Regions from separate parts of the Bradyrhizobium sp. USDA 3311 genome, predicted to be linked through region 1. Evidence: predicted binding sites of a transcription regulator. Region 1 holds the regulator's gene; each other region holds the start of a gene.
The links. Region 1 encodes PhoB, which activates phosphate uptake and scavenging genes when phosphate is short. Its sites were predicted from a motif close to TGTCATNNANCTGTCAT; they were not measured.

Region 2: a site for PhoB is predicted at 2,167-2,183, ahead of ACVWW6_RS31575 (RNA degradosome polyphosphate kinase). Genes of this name have one in related genera too.
Region 3: a site for PhoB is predicted at 2,178-2,194, ahead of ACVWW6_RS31960 (DUF47 domain-containing protein). Genes of this name have one in related genera too.
Region 4: a site for PhoB is predicted at 1,640-1,656, ahead of ACVWW6_RS17750 (phospholipase C). Genes of this name have one in related genera too.

Annotation. Positions count from the first base shown of each region.
Region 1 covers NZ_JBSSFI010000001.1:969,921-973,601, forward strand. Annotated here, with positions in the region: gene ACVWW6_RS04735 (aspartate aminotransferase family protein) at 1-323, opposite strand, end outside; gene ACVWW6_RS04740 (GcrA family cell cycle regulator) at 778-1,287, shown strand; gene phoB (phosphate regulon transcriptional regulator PhoB) at 1,544-2,251, opposite strand; gene phoU (phosphate signaling complex protein PhoU) at 2,274-2,990, opposite strand; gene pstB (phosphate ABC transporter ATP-binding protein PstB) at 3,002-3,681, opposite strand, start outside.
Region 2 covers NZ_JBSSFI010000001.1:6,536,328-6,540,008, reverse strand. Annotated here, with positions in the region: gene ACVWW6_RS31575 (RNA degradosome polyphosphate kinase) at 1-2,093, opposite strand, end outside; gene ACVWW6_RS31570 (P-loop NTPase family protein) at 2,229-2,906, opposite strand; gene ACVWW6_RS31565 (CDP-alcohol phosphatidyltransferase family protein) at 2,998-3,540, opposite strand.
Region 3 covers NZ_JBSSFI010000001.1:6,619,477-6,623,157, reverse strand. Annotated here, with positions in the region: gene ACVWW6_RS31975 (ABC transporter substrate-binding protein) at 1-166, shown strand, start outside; gene ACVWW6_RS31970 (branched-chain amino acid ABC transporter permease) at 241-1,110, shown strand; gene ACVWW6_RS31965 (branched-chain amino acid ABC transporter permease) at 1,112-2,080, shown strand; gene ACVWW6_RS31960 (DUF47 domain-containing protein) at 2,237-2,881, shown strand; gene ACVWW6_RS31955 (inorganic phosphate transporter) at 2,954-3,681, shown strand, end outside.
Region 4 covers NZ_JBSSFI010000001.1:3,738,320-3,742,000, forward strand. Annotated here, with positions in the region: gene ACVWW6_RS17740 (efflux RND transporter periplasmic adaptor subunit) at 1-490, opposite strand, end outside; gene ACVWW6_RS17745 (ABC transporter substrate-binding protein) at 734-1,525, shown strand; gene ACVWW6_RS17750 (phospholipase C) at 1,711-3,423, shown strand; gene ACVWW6_RS17755 (cytochrome-c peroxidase) at 3,437-3,681, shown strand, end outside.

The sequences.
Region 1 (3,681 bases):
ATCACACCTTCCAGCGCCTCGGCGCCGGAATTGCAGAAGAACACGAAGTCCGCGAAGCTTTCATTGCACAGGCGCGCAGCGAGCTTCTCGCCGTCCGGACTCTGGAACAGGTTCGACATGTGCCAGAGTTTTGTGGCCTGCTCCTGCAGCGCCTTGACCAGCGCGGGATGGGCATGGCCGAGCGCGTTCACGGCGACGCCCGAGGTAAAATCGAGATAGCGATCGCCATTGGTCGCAATCAGCCAGCAGCCTTCGCCGCGCTCGAAACCGAGGTCGGATCTGGCGAAAACGGGAAGCAAATGCGGCGCTGCGCTGTTAGTCATGACGATCACTTGATGTTGCGGACGGCCTGAACACGCTCACGCAGCGCACCATTGACCGGCCCGGAAAACGAAACGTGCCGCCTTTTAAGGGCGGCACGTGACACTATCTTATGCCTGGTGAAACCGGTGTCAATGCCGCCCGAAAGCCTCGCGAAACGCTGAATCCGTAGTCTTGCGGAGCCGAAATTGCGGGGTTTTCGCCACGGAACATGTGGAAGCGAGTCGGCGGACTCTTGCGCGTGAGTCACGCCATATTGTAGCGTTTGGCTTGTCAGATACGACATCTCGTGCAGTGTTTCTGATCCTCTAAGTCCTCATGTACCGGCGTAGACGTTCGGGCGTTATCGGCGCGCCCGGCGAGCCTTAAGGGATTCTGACGGCACGGGTTTTTCGAGGCTTAGGCATTCGCCGCGAGGCGCCAGGATGGCAGCCGCACGGCGAGGGAAAGGGTGCAATGACGGTTTTGACCTGGTCCGACGATCGCGTCGAGCAGTTGAAAAAGCTCTGGGAGGCCGGATTATCGGCCAGCCAGATCGCAGCCGAGCTCGGGAACGTGACCCGCAATGCCGTGATCGGCAAGGTACACAGGCTCGGCCTATCCGGCCGCGCCAAGAGCCCCTCATCGGCGGCTCCGCGGCCGCGCAAGGCGCGCCCCGCGCAGCACATGATGCGGGTGAGCCGCCCCATTGCGCGCGGCAACACCGCGCTGGCGCAGGCCTTCGAGGTCGAGGTGGAGGCCGAACCGGTCACCTACGACAACGTGGTGCCGATGAGCCAGCGGCTGTCGCTGCTGGAGCTGAACGAGGCGACCTGCCACTGGCCGGTCGGCGATCCCTCGAGCCCGGATTTCTTCTTCTGCGGCGGCAGGGCGCTGTCGGGCCTGCCCTACTGCGCGCAGCACTCGCGCGTGGCATATCAGCCCGCCGCGGATCGCCGGCGCGCACCGGCGAAGCCCTCGCGGTGAGTTTGTTCTGAAATCGAGTGACGGCCGTCACGCGTTGACGGCCCAACAAACTCGATGTCGTCCCGGACAAGCGCGCCTGAAGCGCGCGCAGATCCGGGACCCATAACCACCGCAAGATGTGGCTACGGGGACTCGGAGTTACCTTCTTCGCGCGACAACCACGCCCTGTGATTATGGGTCCCGGATCTGCGCTTACGCTTGTCCGGGACGACACTGAGAGTGTGGCTGTAGCCCGCTAAACCAACGCCTGCAAACCCTACGTCTGCTCCGCCTTCGCAAAGCGATCATCCAGCGCGTAGCCGGCTCCGCGGACGGTGCGGATGGGATCCTGCTCGCGGCCGAGATTGAGCAGCTTGCGCAGGCGGCCGATGTGGACGTCGACGGTGCGCTCGTCGATGTAGATGTCGCGGCCCCAGACGCTGTCGAGCAGCTGCTCGCGCGAGAACACGCGGCCGGGATGCTCCAGGAAGAACTCCAAGAGGCGATATTCGGTCGGGCCGAGGTCGATCGGCCGGCCCGAGCGCGCGACGCGGCGCTTGTCGCGATCGAGCTCGATGTCGCCATAGGCCAGCACCGTTGCGAGCCGCTCCGGGCTTGCGCGCCGCAGCAGGCCCCTCACGCGCGCCAGGAGCTCCGGCACCGAGAACGGCTTGACGATGTAGTCGTCGGCGCCGGTCGCAAGACCCCGCACCCGCTCGCTCTCCTCGCCGCGCGCGGTGAGCATGATGATCGGGAGCTGCTTGGTCTCGGGCCGGGTCCGCAGCCGGCGGCACAGCTCGATGCCTGACAGTCCCGGCAGCATCCAGTCGAGTACGATCAGATCGGGGATGTGTTCCTTGAGGCGGGTGTCGGCGTCGTCGCCGCGCATCACCGTCTCCACATCATAGCCGTCGCCTTCGAGGTTGTAGCGGAGAAGCTCGGTGAGAGCTTCCTCGTCCTCAACCACCATAATGCGTGCGCCCATGGTGTCGTCGCTCCTTAAGTCTTCAGGTATTCGGGACCGTCGTGGCGAAGGTCGTCATGTCGCCCTTCGGCCGCTTGTCGGTGATCGCCTGGCCCTCGATCATGTAGAACACGGTCTCGGCGATGTTGGTGGCGTGGTCGCCGATCCGCTCGATGTTCTTGGCGCAGAACATCAGATGGATGCAGAACGAGATGTTGCGCGGATCCTCCATCATGTAGGTGAGGAGCTCGCGGAACAGCGAGGTGCAGATGGCGTCGACTTCCTCGTCGCCCTTCCACACCGCCATCGCCGCCGGCAGATCATGCGCGGCATAGGCGTCCAGCACCGACTTGACCTGCTGCTGCACGAGGTCGGTCATGTGCTCGAGGCCGCGGAACAGCTTGAGCGGATGAAAATCCGTCTCCAGCGCCGCGACGCGCTTGCCCATGTTCTTGGCGAGGTCGCCGATGCGCTCGAGATCGGTCGCAACGCGCATGGCGCCGACGATCTCGCGCAGATCGACCGCCATCGGCTGGCGGCGGGCGATGGTGAGCACGGCGCGCTCCTCGATGCGCTTCTGCAGCGCGTCGAGCTCGGTGTCGGTGGCGACGACGCGCTGGCCGAGCGCGACGTCTCGGCGGATCAGCGCGTCGACGGAATCGACGATCATGCGCTCGGCGATCCCGCCCATCTCGGCGACGAGCCGGGTGAGCTCCTGGAGGTCGGTGTCGAAGGCCTTTGCGGTATGTTCAGAACCCATGTCCCGTCTCCTCAGCCGAACCGGCCGGTGATGTAATCCTGCGTGCGCCGGTCGCTCGGCGACGTGAAGATCTTGCTGGTGTCGTCGAACTCGATCAGCTCGCCGAGATACATGAACGCGGTCTTGTCGGAGACGCGCGCCGCCTGCTGCATGTTGTGGGTGACGATCGCGATCGTGTAGTTCTCGGACAATTCCTGGATCAGCTCCTCGACCTTGGCGGTCGAGATCGGGTCGAGCGCCGAGCAGGGCTCGTCGAACAGGATCACCTCGGGCCGCACCGCGACGGTGCGGGCGATGCAGAGGCGCTGCTGCTGGCCGCCGGAGAGCGACAGGCCGGAGGCGTTGAGCTTGTCCTTGACCTCGTTCCACAGCGCGCCGCCGCGCAGCGCCTTCTCGACGCGGTCGTCCATCTCGGACTTCGAGATCTTCTCGTAGAGGCGGATACCGAAGGCGATGTTCTCGTAGATCGTCATCGGGAACGGCGTCGGCTTCTGGAACACCATGCCGACGCGGGCGCGCAGCAGGTTGAGGTCGAGCTTGCCGTCGAGGATGTTGGTCTGGTCGAGCATGAGCTGGCCGGTGGCGCGCTGCCCCGGATAGAGGTCGTACATCCGGTTGAAGATGCGCAGCAGGGTCGACTTGCCGCAGCCGGACGGGCCGATGAACGCGGTGACGCGGTTGGTGCCGAGCG
Region 2 (3,681 bases), 5.6 Mb from region 1:
TAGTTGTGGACGTTGAAAGGCTCCTCGCCCTTCGCGGTCTTCATACGCGTTGAGGACCCATCCGGCAACAATTGCCAGCTCTGCTCATTGTCCTTGAGATTCGCGACCATGATCTGTTCGAGAACCTGCTGATGCACCGTGGGATTTTGCAGCGGACACAGCACCTCGACGCGGCGGTCGAGGTTGCGCGGCATCATGTCGGCCGAGGAGATATACACAGCCGCTTTCGTACTCGGCAGCCCCTGGCCCATGCCGAAGCAGTAGATTCGGCCGTGTTCCAGGAAGCGCCCGATGATCGACTTGACGCGGATGTTCTCCGATAGGTCGGGGATACCGGGCCTGAGGCAACAGATACCGCGTACCACGAGCTCGACCTGGACACCGGCCTGTGAGGCCTCGTACAGCGCGTCGATGATGTCGGGGTCGACCAGCGCATTCATCTTCATCCAGACCGCGCCGGGGCGGCCGTGCCGCGCATGCGCGGTCTCGCCCTGGATGTGCTCGATGATGCGCTTGCGCAGGGTCAGCGGCGACACCGCCATCTTTTCCAGATCGCTCGGCGCGGCATAGCCGGTGATGAAGTTGAAGACGCGCGCGGCGTCGCGCCCGATGGTCGGCTCGGAGGTGAAGTAGGAGAGGTCGGTGTAGATGCGCGCGGTGACCGGGTGGTAGTTGCCGGTGCCGGTGTGGACGTAGGTCGTGAGGCTGCCGCCCTCGCGGCGCACCACCATCGAGAGTTTTGCGTGCGTCTTCAGTTCGAGGAAGCCATAGACGACCTGCACGCCGGCGCGCTCGAGGTCGCGCGCCCAGCGGATGTTGGCCTCCTCGTCGAAGCGCGCCTTGAGCTCGATCAGCGCGGTGACGGATTTGCCGGCCTCGGCGGCTTCGGCGAGCGCGCGCACGATCGGCGAATTGTTGGAGGTGCGGTAGAGCGTCTGCTTGATCGCGACGACATCGGGGTCGCGCGTTGCCTGCTGGAGGAACTGCACCACCACGTCGAAGGATTCGTAGGGGTGATGGACCACGAGGTCCTTCTGCCGGATCGCGGCAAAGATGTCGCCGCCATGCTCGCGCACGCGCTCGGGATGGCGCGGCACGTAAGGGGTGAATTCGAGGTCGGGCCGGTCGAGGCGGGTGAGCTGCGACAGCTCGTTCATGGCGAGCACGCCGTCGACCAGGAAGACTTCGTCATCGGCGGCGGAGAGGGCATGCTGCACGAAGTTGCGCAGCTGCTCCGGCATTTTGGCGTCGATCTCGAGCCGGATCACCGATCCGCGGCGGCGGCGCTTCAGCGCGGTCTCGAACAGGCGGACGAGATCCTCGGCCTCTTCCTCGATTTCGAGCTCGGAGTCGCGGAGGATGCGGAAGGCGCCCTGTCCATGCAGATTGTAGCCGGGGAACAGTCGGTTGATGAACAGGGCGGTCGCCTGCTCCAGCGAGATCAGCCGCATCGTGCCCTCGGACGGCAGGCGGATGAAGCGGTCGATCTTGCCGGGCATGCGGATCAGCGCATTCATCTGCTTGCCGTCGGCGGCGCGCGTGAGCTGGAGCGCGATGGTGAAGCCGAGGCTCGGGATGAACGGGAAGGGATGGGCCGGGTCGATCGCGAGCGGCGTCAGCAGCGGGAACACGTTGTTGAGGAAGTAGTCCTCGATCCAGGTCCGCTCCGCCTTGGTGACCTCCTTGCCGTCCACCAGCACGATGCCGACATCGGCCAGCGTGGCGCGCAGGTCGCGCCAGATCGCCTGCTGGTCGGAAGCAAGCTGGGAGACCGTGCGGTTGATCAGCGCGAGCTGCTCGGACGGCGTCAGGCCGTCGGGGCTGCGCTCGGCAATGCCCTCGCGCACCTGGGCCTTGATGCCGGCGACGCGGACCATGAAGAATTCGTCGAGGTTGTTCGCGGAAATCGACAGGAATCGCACCCGCTCCAGCACGGGATGGCTGGGATTGACCGATTCCTCCAGGACGCGGCGGTTGAAATGCAGCCAGGACAGCTCGCGGTTGATGAATCGCTCGGGGCTCGATGCGATCGCCGGCAGGCTCTCGGTCTCCGGGACTTTTTCTTTTATTTCAACAGCTTGCGCGGAGTCCATGAGAAGTCGGTCCATCCAGTTTGCCCCAATTTGCGACTGACGCGCAAAACCGCCGGGAGCATGTGTTAGGGCGATGACGTTTCGATGACATTGATGTTCCGCCGTTCCGCGCCGTCAAGCGGCGTTGGGGCGGGGTCAGGCGTCGCGGAGCAGTTCGGCGGCCAGCGCCCGGGTCACGGGGCGGCCGAGCCGCAGGGCCTCGCTGTCGAGCAGTTCCACGGCCTGCCGGGCGGCGGCCGAGGATCGCTCCAGGCGGGTGGCGAGGTAGCTGACCACGCTCTCGTCCACGGTGAGCTGGCGGTCGGCGCAGAATTTGACGATCAGGCCGCGGAAGAGCTGGTCGTCAGGAGGCAGCAGCGTGACCACCGGCACTGCGCGCAGCCGCGAGCGCAGGTCGTTGAGCTCGATGTCCAGCGCAGCCGGCACATCGCGCCCCGTGAACAGGACGTAGGCGCCGTCCTCACGGGCGAGGTTCATCAGGTGGAAGAGGGCGCGCTCGTCAAAATCCTTGGCCTTGAGATCCTCGACCACCAGCGCGCCGGTGGCGAGCGCGCCAGGAACGCCTGCGGCGGTCAACGCATTGGCCGTGGTCGAGCGGGCGCCGGCCTCCTCGGCCCAGATCGCGGCGAGATGGCTCTTGCCGCTGCCTTCGGGGCCGGCCAGCCACATGATCCGGTTCGGCCATTCCGGCCAGCCGTCGATCAAGGCGAGGCCGGCAGCGTTGGCGGGGCCTTCGAGGAAATTGTCCCGGCTGAGGCTCTCCGCGTGCGGCAGCGAGAACGCCAATTGTCGGGGGTGAACGCGGCCTGCCACGCTTGCTTTGCTCCATGCCGGACGGCCGGCTTCGCTTGAAAGATTCGACTTGATCGGGCGTGAGTTGGCCTTTTGCGGGGCCGGTTCGCGCTCATTTGGCCTCGATCGTGCTCATGTGCCGGACCCACTCGACGAGATAGAGCGACACGGAGGAGAGCGTGAAGATCGTGACGAGGCCCATCAGGATAATATCATAGGGCGCCGGCTTGAACCCGAAGGCAAGCGCGGCCAGCACCAGCGCCGCGAATGCCACCTGGGCGACGGTGTTGAGCTTCGACACTTTCGACGGCTTCATCTCGACGGGCCGGTCGAACAGCCAGGACACGATCACGGCGGCGACAATCATGATGTCGCGGGATACCACCAGGATCACGATCCAGCGCGGAATCGCGCCCCAGATGCCGAGCGACATATAGATCGAGACCAGCAGCGCCTTGTCCGCGAGCGGATCGAGCAAGGCCCCGAGCTCGCTTGCCATGTTGAAGCGCTTGGCGAGGAAGCCGTCCACGGCATCGCTGATCCCGGCGATCAGGAAGACGGCGAACGCCACCTCCATTTGGCTCGACACGATGGCCCAGACGATGATCGGGACCAGCATGATGCGGCCCAAAGTGATGATGTTCGGAATACTCACGCGGCGCTTCCCGGCACCCGGCCTGACCTCGAATCCGCCCCGTTTGAAGGCTGAACCCGTTGATATCTACATAGTATGGCGCCGAGCGCCATGCGAGCCATTGCGCGTCCCCGGAATTCGACGTAACCAGCCGCAACCCCA
Region 3 (3,681 bases), 5.6 Mb from region 1:
GATCCAGCCGAACGGCCGCACCATCCACAGCGCCTATCTGTTCGAGGTCAAGAAGCCCTCGGAGTCCAAGGGCCCGTGGGACTTCTACAAGCTGGTCGGCACGGTGCCGGGCGATCAGGCCTTCACGCCGCTGTCCGAGAGCAAGTGCGCGCTGTTGAAGAAGTAGGATAACGGCCCGCAGGCCTTTGAGGCCTGCGGGCGACTTTCAGGGGAACGCCGAAGGGACCGGGTGCGGGATCGATGCAGGCACTTTACGCTCAGCTACTGGTGGGACTGATCAACGGCTCGTTCTACGCGCTGCTCAGTCTCGGGCTTGCCGTGATCTTCGGCATGCTCAACATCATCAATTTCGCCCATGGCGCGCTCTACATGATGGGCGCCTTCGTCGCCTATTTCCTGCTGAACAATGATTATCTCAGTATTGGCTACTGGCCGGCATTGATCGTCGCTCCGATTGTCGTCGGCATCTTCGGCATGATCCTGGAACGGACCATGCTGCAATGGCTGACCGGGCTTGACCATCTCTACGGCCTGCTGCTGACCTTCGGCATTGCGCTGATCGTGCAGGGCGTGTTCCAGAACTATTTTGGATCGTCGGGCCTGCCTTACGCCATTCCTGACCAGCTCAAGGGCGGCATGAATCTCGGCTTCATGTTCTTACCGGTCTATCGCGGCTGGGTCGTCGTGTTCTCGCTTATCGTGTGTCTGGCGACCTGGTACCTGATCGAGAAGACGCGGCTCGGCGCTTACCTCCGCGCCGCGACCGAAAACCCGACGCTGGTCCGCGCCTTCGGCATCAACGTGCCGCGCATGATCACGCTGACCTACGGTCTCGGCGTCGGCCTTGCCGCGCTCGCCGGCGTGCTCTCGGCGCCGATCAACCAGGTGCGGCCGCTGATGGGCGCCGACCTCATCATCGTCGTGTTTGCCGTGGTGGTGATCGGCGGCATGGGATCGATCATGGGCTCGATCATCACCGGTTTCGCTCTCGGCGTGATCGAGGGCCTGACCAAGTATTTCTACCCCGAGGCCTCCAACACCGTCGTGTTCGTGCTGATGGTGCTGGTGCTCTTGGTGAAGCCATCGGGATTGACGGGAAGGGCGGCCTGATATGACAGCCTTGACGGACGATACGCTGCGGGCGACCCCGCGCGCGATGCGTGACGAGATGATCGTGTTTGCGGTGATGGCGCTGCTGCTGGCGTCGGTGCCGTTCACGGGGGTCTATCCGTTCTTCGTGATGCAGGCGCTGTGCTTCGCGCTCCTCGCCTGCGCCTTCAACCTTCTGATCGGCTATGGCGGCCTGCTGTCGTTCGGCCACGCGATGTTCTTAGGCACGGCCGGCTATTGCAGCGCGCATGCGCTGAAGGTGTGGGCGTTGCCGCCGGAGCTCGGCATCCTCGTCGGCGTCGCCGGTGCTTTCGTGCTCTCGATCGTGACCGGCTACATCTCGATCCGCCGCCAGGGCATCTATTTCTCGATGATCACGCTGGCGCTGTCGCAGCTCCTGTACTTCATCTACCTCCAGGCGCCGTTCACCCATGGCGAAGACGGCATCCAGGGCATTCCGCAGGGGCACATGTTCGGCGTCCTCGATCTCTCCAAGCCGACGGTCCTGTACTACGTCGTGCTGGTCGGCTTCCTCGCCGGCTTCCTGTTGATCTTCCGCATCATCAACTCGCCGTTCGGCGAGGTGCTGAAGTCGATCCGCGAGAACGAGCAGCGCGCGATCTCGCTCGGCTACCGGACCGACCAGTACAAGTTCCTGGCCTTCGTCCTGTCGGGCACGCTGGCCGGCTTCGCCGGATCGCTGAAGGTGTTCGTGGCGCAAAATGCCTCGCTCACCGACGTACACTGGTCGATGTCGGGCGAAGTCGTGCTGATGACGCTGGTCGGGGGTCTCGGGACCATCTTCGGACCCGTGGTCGGCGCCTTCGTGATCATCGCCATGCAGCAATATCTGGCGAGCTTCGGCCAATGGGTGACGGTGATCCAGGGCTCGATCTTCGTGATCTGCGTGCTCACCTTCCGCCGCGGCGTCGTCGGTGAAATCGCGCATTACTTCCGGCGTTCGCTCTAAGTAATTGATTTAAGGTCAATTTACCCGCTTCGTGAAAGTGGTGGATGATCCGGCACCGCGAGCGTGAGGCGGCACGCGCGCGGACCGAAAATGGTCTATGACAGTTTCGTGACGGCCCTTCCGGGCCGGGCCATTTCCAACCGGTAGTCTATCCCCATGATGCGATGGTTTCGCGCTTTCCTGCCCAAGGAAGAACGGTTCTTCGACCTGTTCGACCGACATGCCCAGACCGTGATCCAGGGCTCGATCGCGCTCCAGGGCATGCTCAACGGGGGCGAGGAGACGCCGGTCTATTGCCAGCGCGTCAACCAGTTCGAGAACGATGCCGACAACATCACCCGTGAGGTGCTGACGGCGGTGCGCCGCACCTTCATCACGCCGTTCGACCGCGGCGACATCAAGAACCTCATCACCTCGATGGACGACGCCATCGACCAGATGCAGCAGACCGCCAAGGCCGTGATGCTGTTCGAGGTCCGCGCCTTCGAGCCGCCGATGCGCGAGATCGGCGGGCTTCTGATCGAATGCGCCAATCTGGTCGGCCGTGCGCTGCCCCTGATGCAGCAGATCGGCAAGAACGTGGCCATGCTGACCGCCATCACGGAAGAGCTGACCAAGCTCGAGGGCCGGGTCGACGATCTCCACGACATCGGGATGAAGGAGCTGTTCCTCAAGCACCGCGACGGCAACGCGATGGATTTCATCGTCGGTGTCGAGATCTACGACCATCTCGAAAAGGTCGCCGATCGCTTCGATGACGTCGCAAACGAGATCAACAGCATCGTCATCGAGCAAGTGTAGCGCATGATCCGGAAAAATGTGCAGCGGTTGTCCGCGCAAATCATGCCAAAACTTTAAGGCAGGGGCCTCGCCGTGGATGCTGCGTTGGGTCTTCCCGTCCTGGTCGGACTGATCGCCGTCGCGCTGCTGTTCGACTTCTTGAACGGCCTGCATGATGCCGCCAATTCGATCGCGACCATCGTCTCGACCCGCGTGCTGCGGCCGCAATTCGCGGTGTTCTGGGCCGCTTTCTTCAATTTCGTCGCCTTCATGGTGTTCGGGCTGCACGTCGCCCAGACCATCGGCACCGGCATCATCGATCCCTCGATCGTCGATGCCCACGTGATCTTCGCGGCGCTGGTCGGCGCCATCGTCTGGAACCTCGTGACCTGGGCGCTCGGCATCCCGTCTTCGTCGTCGCATGCGCTGATCGGCGGGTTGTTCGGTGCCGGCGTGGCCAAAGCCGGGATTTCGGCGGCGGTCTGGAGCGGATTGTCCAAGACGGTGATCGCCATCGTGCTGTCTCCGCTGGTCGGCTTCCTGCTGGCGATGCTGCTGGTTGCGATCGTCTCCTGGGCCTCGGTGCGATCGACGCCCTTCGCCGTGGACCGCGCCTTCCGCATCCTGCAATTCGCCTCCGCCTCGCTCTATTCGCTCGGCCATGGCGGCAATGACGCGCAGAAGACCATGGGCATCATCGCCGTGCTGCTCTATTCACAGGGCCATCTCGGCAGCGAATTCTCGGTGCCGTTCTGGGTCGTGCTGTCCTGCCAGGCCGCGATGGCGATGGGCACGCTGATGGGCGGCTGGCGCATCGTCCG
Region 4 (3,681 bases), 2.8 Mb from region 1:
CCTGCGCGTTTTCGCGGGTCGAGGTCGAGGTGTCGAGGGTCGACTGCGAGACCGCCTGGCGCTGCACCAGCTCGGTCTGCCGCTTGAAGTCGGCCTCGGCCTGCCGGAGCGAGGCCTGGGCGCCGGCCTCGGCCGCCTGCGCCTGCTCGAGCTTCAGCTTGTAGGTCTCGGGCTCGATGGTAAAGAGCTGGGTGCCCTGCTTGACGAAGGTGCCGTCCTGGTAGTCGATCGACTGCAGGAAACCCTGCACGCGCGCCACCAAGTCGACATTCTTGATCGGCGCGGTGTTGCCGGTGGCCTCGACATAGCGCGTCACCGGCCGCTGCACGGGCGTCGCCACGTCCACCTTGGGCGGGGGCGGAGCCACGTAGGCGTTCTTGTCCTCGCAGCCGGCGAGCGCGATCACGGCGGCCGTGGCGGCTAGCGCCCGTCCAACATGTCTCCACGCTCCATTGCGATGTGCGGGAGATGCGGGATTCGCGCGCGTCATTCGGTGGCCCCCGATTGCTGTCTGTCGGTGCGGCAGGCTACCAACAAATGTCCGGCCGTGGAACACCATAGCCATGGCGGTCGTCGGCCTTGCACGGCGAACGGCGGTGTGGCCTTTGACAGGTTTGTCATGACAAACCGCTTTTCACCGCGCGCACGATCGACCAGAATTGTGTCAAAGGTCGTGTGGCGGAAGCGAAGCGGTCGGGACGACGAGAACAAGAAAACGCGAGGAGAACATCACATGTCCGCGTCCGTCCAATCGGCCCTCTCCGGTCTCGTTCTCGCGGCGGCGGTTGCCATGCCCGCGCTAGCCGATGGGCTGAAGGACGAGATCGCGCCGACCGGCAAGCTGCGGGTCGCGATCGCAATCAGCCCCGCAGGCGGCGCATTCTGGTCGACCAGGACGGAAACCGGCTATGCCGGCGTGCCGGTGGACCTCGGCAAGGAGATGGCGGCCCAGCTCGGCGTTGGTGTCGAATATGTCGTGCACCAAAATTCCGGACAGATCACCGACGCGGCCAGCAGAGGCACCTGGGATGTCACCTGGCTGCCAAAGGACCCCGAGCGCGAGAGCAAGATGATGTTCGGGCCGATCTACGAGGTCGCGGACGCCACCTACATCGTCAAGGCTGGTTCGAACGTGACCAATTTTGCCTCGCTCGACCAGCCCGGCATCAAGGTCGCGGCCGTCAACGCCACCACCACCATGCGTGGCGCTGTCGCGCATCTCAGGAACGCTGAGGTCACCGGCTATCAGACCTATGACGAGATCTTCGGCCTCCTGAAGAGCGGCGAGATCGACGCCTTCGCGCTGTCGCGCGACCAGCTCAACAAGATGGCGCAGAAGATTCCCGGTACAAAGGTGCTGGACGAGACGTTCAAGAAGACGGTGACAGCCGTCGCGGTGCCGCTCGGCCACAGCCTGGCGCTGACCTTCGTCACCAAATTCATGAACGAGGCGACGATCAACGGCACCTTGCGCAAGGCCTATGACAACAATGGCCTGAAGGATTCTCCGATCCGCACCGAGTAAACGCCCGCTGTGGCGGGCTCCTCACCATGAGGGTCAAGGAAGGCAGCTTCGGGCAAATCGCCCGTGTAGAAAATCTTGTCTGAACAACTGCGCAAAGTGTCTCTTGCGTCAAACTGACACAGCTCTGTCATCGCGCGCCATTAACGTTCCCGGGGTCGGCGTCAATCCTTCGGGGCAACACAACAATGAAATCCAGATTTCTGACGACGGCCGCGATTTTCGCGGCCGCGACGGCACTCGCGTGCGCCATGCCTGTTCTCGCGGACGATTTCGGTCGGGACCGCGATCATGACCACGATCGCGATCATCACCGTCATCCGCATGACCTCCACACCGAGACGCCGATCAAGCATCTCGTGATCATCTTCAACGAGAACCGCTCGTTCGACCATTATTTCGCGACATATCCGAACGCGGCCAATCCGTCGGGCTCCATACCCTTCGTGCCGAAGCCGCACACGCCGAAGGTCAACAACCTCGTCACGGCGAACCTGCTGGTCAACAACCCGAACAACAGCCCGGCCAACGGCACCGGCGCGACGGATCCGTTCCGTCTCGACCGCACCCAGGCCAACACGCGCTCGCAGAACCATGCCTACACGCCCGAGCAGCAGGCGGTGGACAACGGCAAGGAAGACCTGTTCCCGAAATTCACCGGCCGCGGCACGGCCGGCGGCGCCGGCGCGTTCGGCACCAACGGCCAGGTGATGGGCTATTTCGACGGCAACACTATCACGGCCTTCTGGAACTACGCCCAGCACTTCGCCATGAGCGACAATCACTGGACCGACACGTTCGGTCCGTCCACGCCCGGCATGCTGGAAGTGGTCTCCGGCCAGACCAACGGCGCGCAGAACGTCGTCGGCACCTCGTCCTCGATCGCCGACGGCCAGGGCGGCCTGACGCTGATCGGCGACACCGATCCTGCCTACGATTCCTGCTCGAGCACGACCAGCACCGTGCTGATGACCAGCAAGAACATCGGCGATCTGCTCAACGACGAGCGCATCAGCTGGGGCAGCTTCATGGGCGGCTTCGACCTGACGCTCAAGAACGCCAACGGCACCACCGGTTGCGGCCGCAGCACCTTCTCGAGCAACGTCAACGGCACCATCGTGGACTACAGTCCGCACCACGCCTTCTTCCAGTACTACAAGTCGACCGCCAACCCGACCCATGCGCGGCCGAGCTCGGTCAAGGCGATTGGCCATACCCACGACTTCAACGGCAAGGTCGATCCGGCCAACCACAACTACGATCTCGAGGACTTCTACGCCGCGGTGAAGGCCGGCAACTTCCCGGCCGTCTCCTACATCAAGATGCCGGCCTTCCAGGACGGTCACGCCGGCAATTCCGATCCGCTCGACGAGCAGGTGGGCAATGTCGAGCTGATCAACTTCCTCCAGAAGCAGCCGGAGTGGCGCGAGACCGCGGTCATCATCACCTATGACGACTCCGACGGCTGGTACGATCACCAATATGTCGCGCCGAAGAGCGCCTCCTACGATCCGACCGCCGACCAGGTCAACGGTCCGGGCCTGTGCGGTCTCGGCCCGCAGAAGCAGCCGGCGCCGAAGGGGCTTAGCGGCAAGCCGGTGAACGGCCGCTGCGGTCCGGGCACCCGCGTTCCCTTCATCGTGGTTTCGCCCTATGCGAGGACGAACTTCGTCAGCCACACCTACATCTCGCAGGCCTCGGTGGTGCGGTTCATCGAGGACAATTGGCTGCGCGGCCAGCGTCTCGGCGGCGGCTCGTTCGACGCCAGCGCCGGGTCGATCATGGACCTGTTCGACTTCGATCATGATCATCGCCACGATCTCCGGGTGGACGCGCTGTTCCTTGACCCGACCTCCGGCACTGTCATGACCAGCCCGCCGGACGAGCATCACCATCACTAAGACGCAAGGTCATATGAACAGCCGCACCATGTGGCTTTTCGGCGCCGGCCTGCTTTGTCTGGCCGGCGCCGTCCTTGCCGTCGCGACGCAGGGATTTGCGGAAGCAAATCCCGCGGGTGCGAATCCGAACCCGGTTCGTCTCATGCGTCCGCCGGCCGCTCCGCTCTCGGCGATGGCGCAGCTCGGCAGGGAGATTTTTTACGACGCCTCGCTGTCGTCCTCGGGCGCGCTGTCATGCGCGTCCTGTCACAGCCCGGA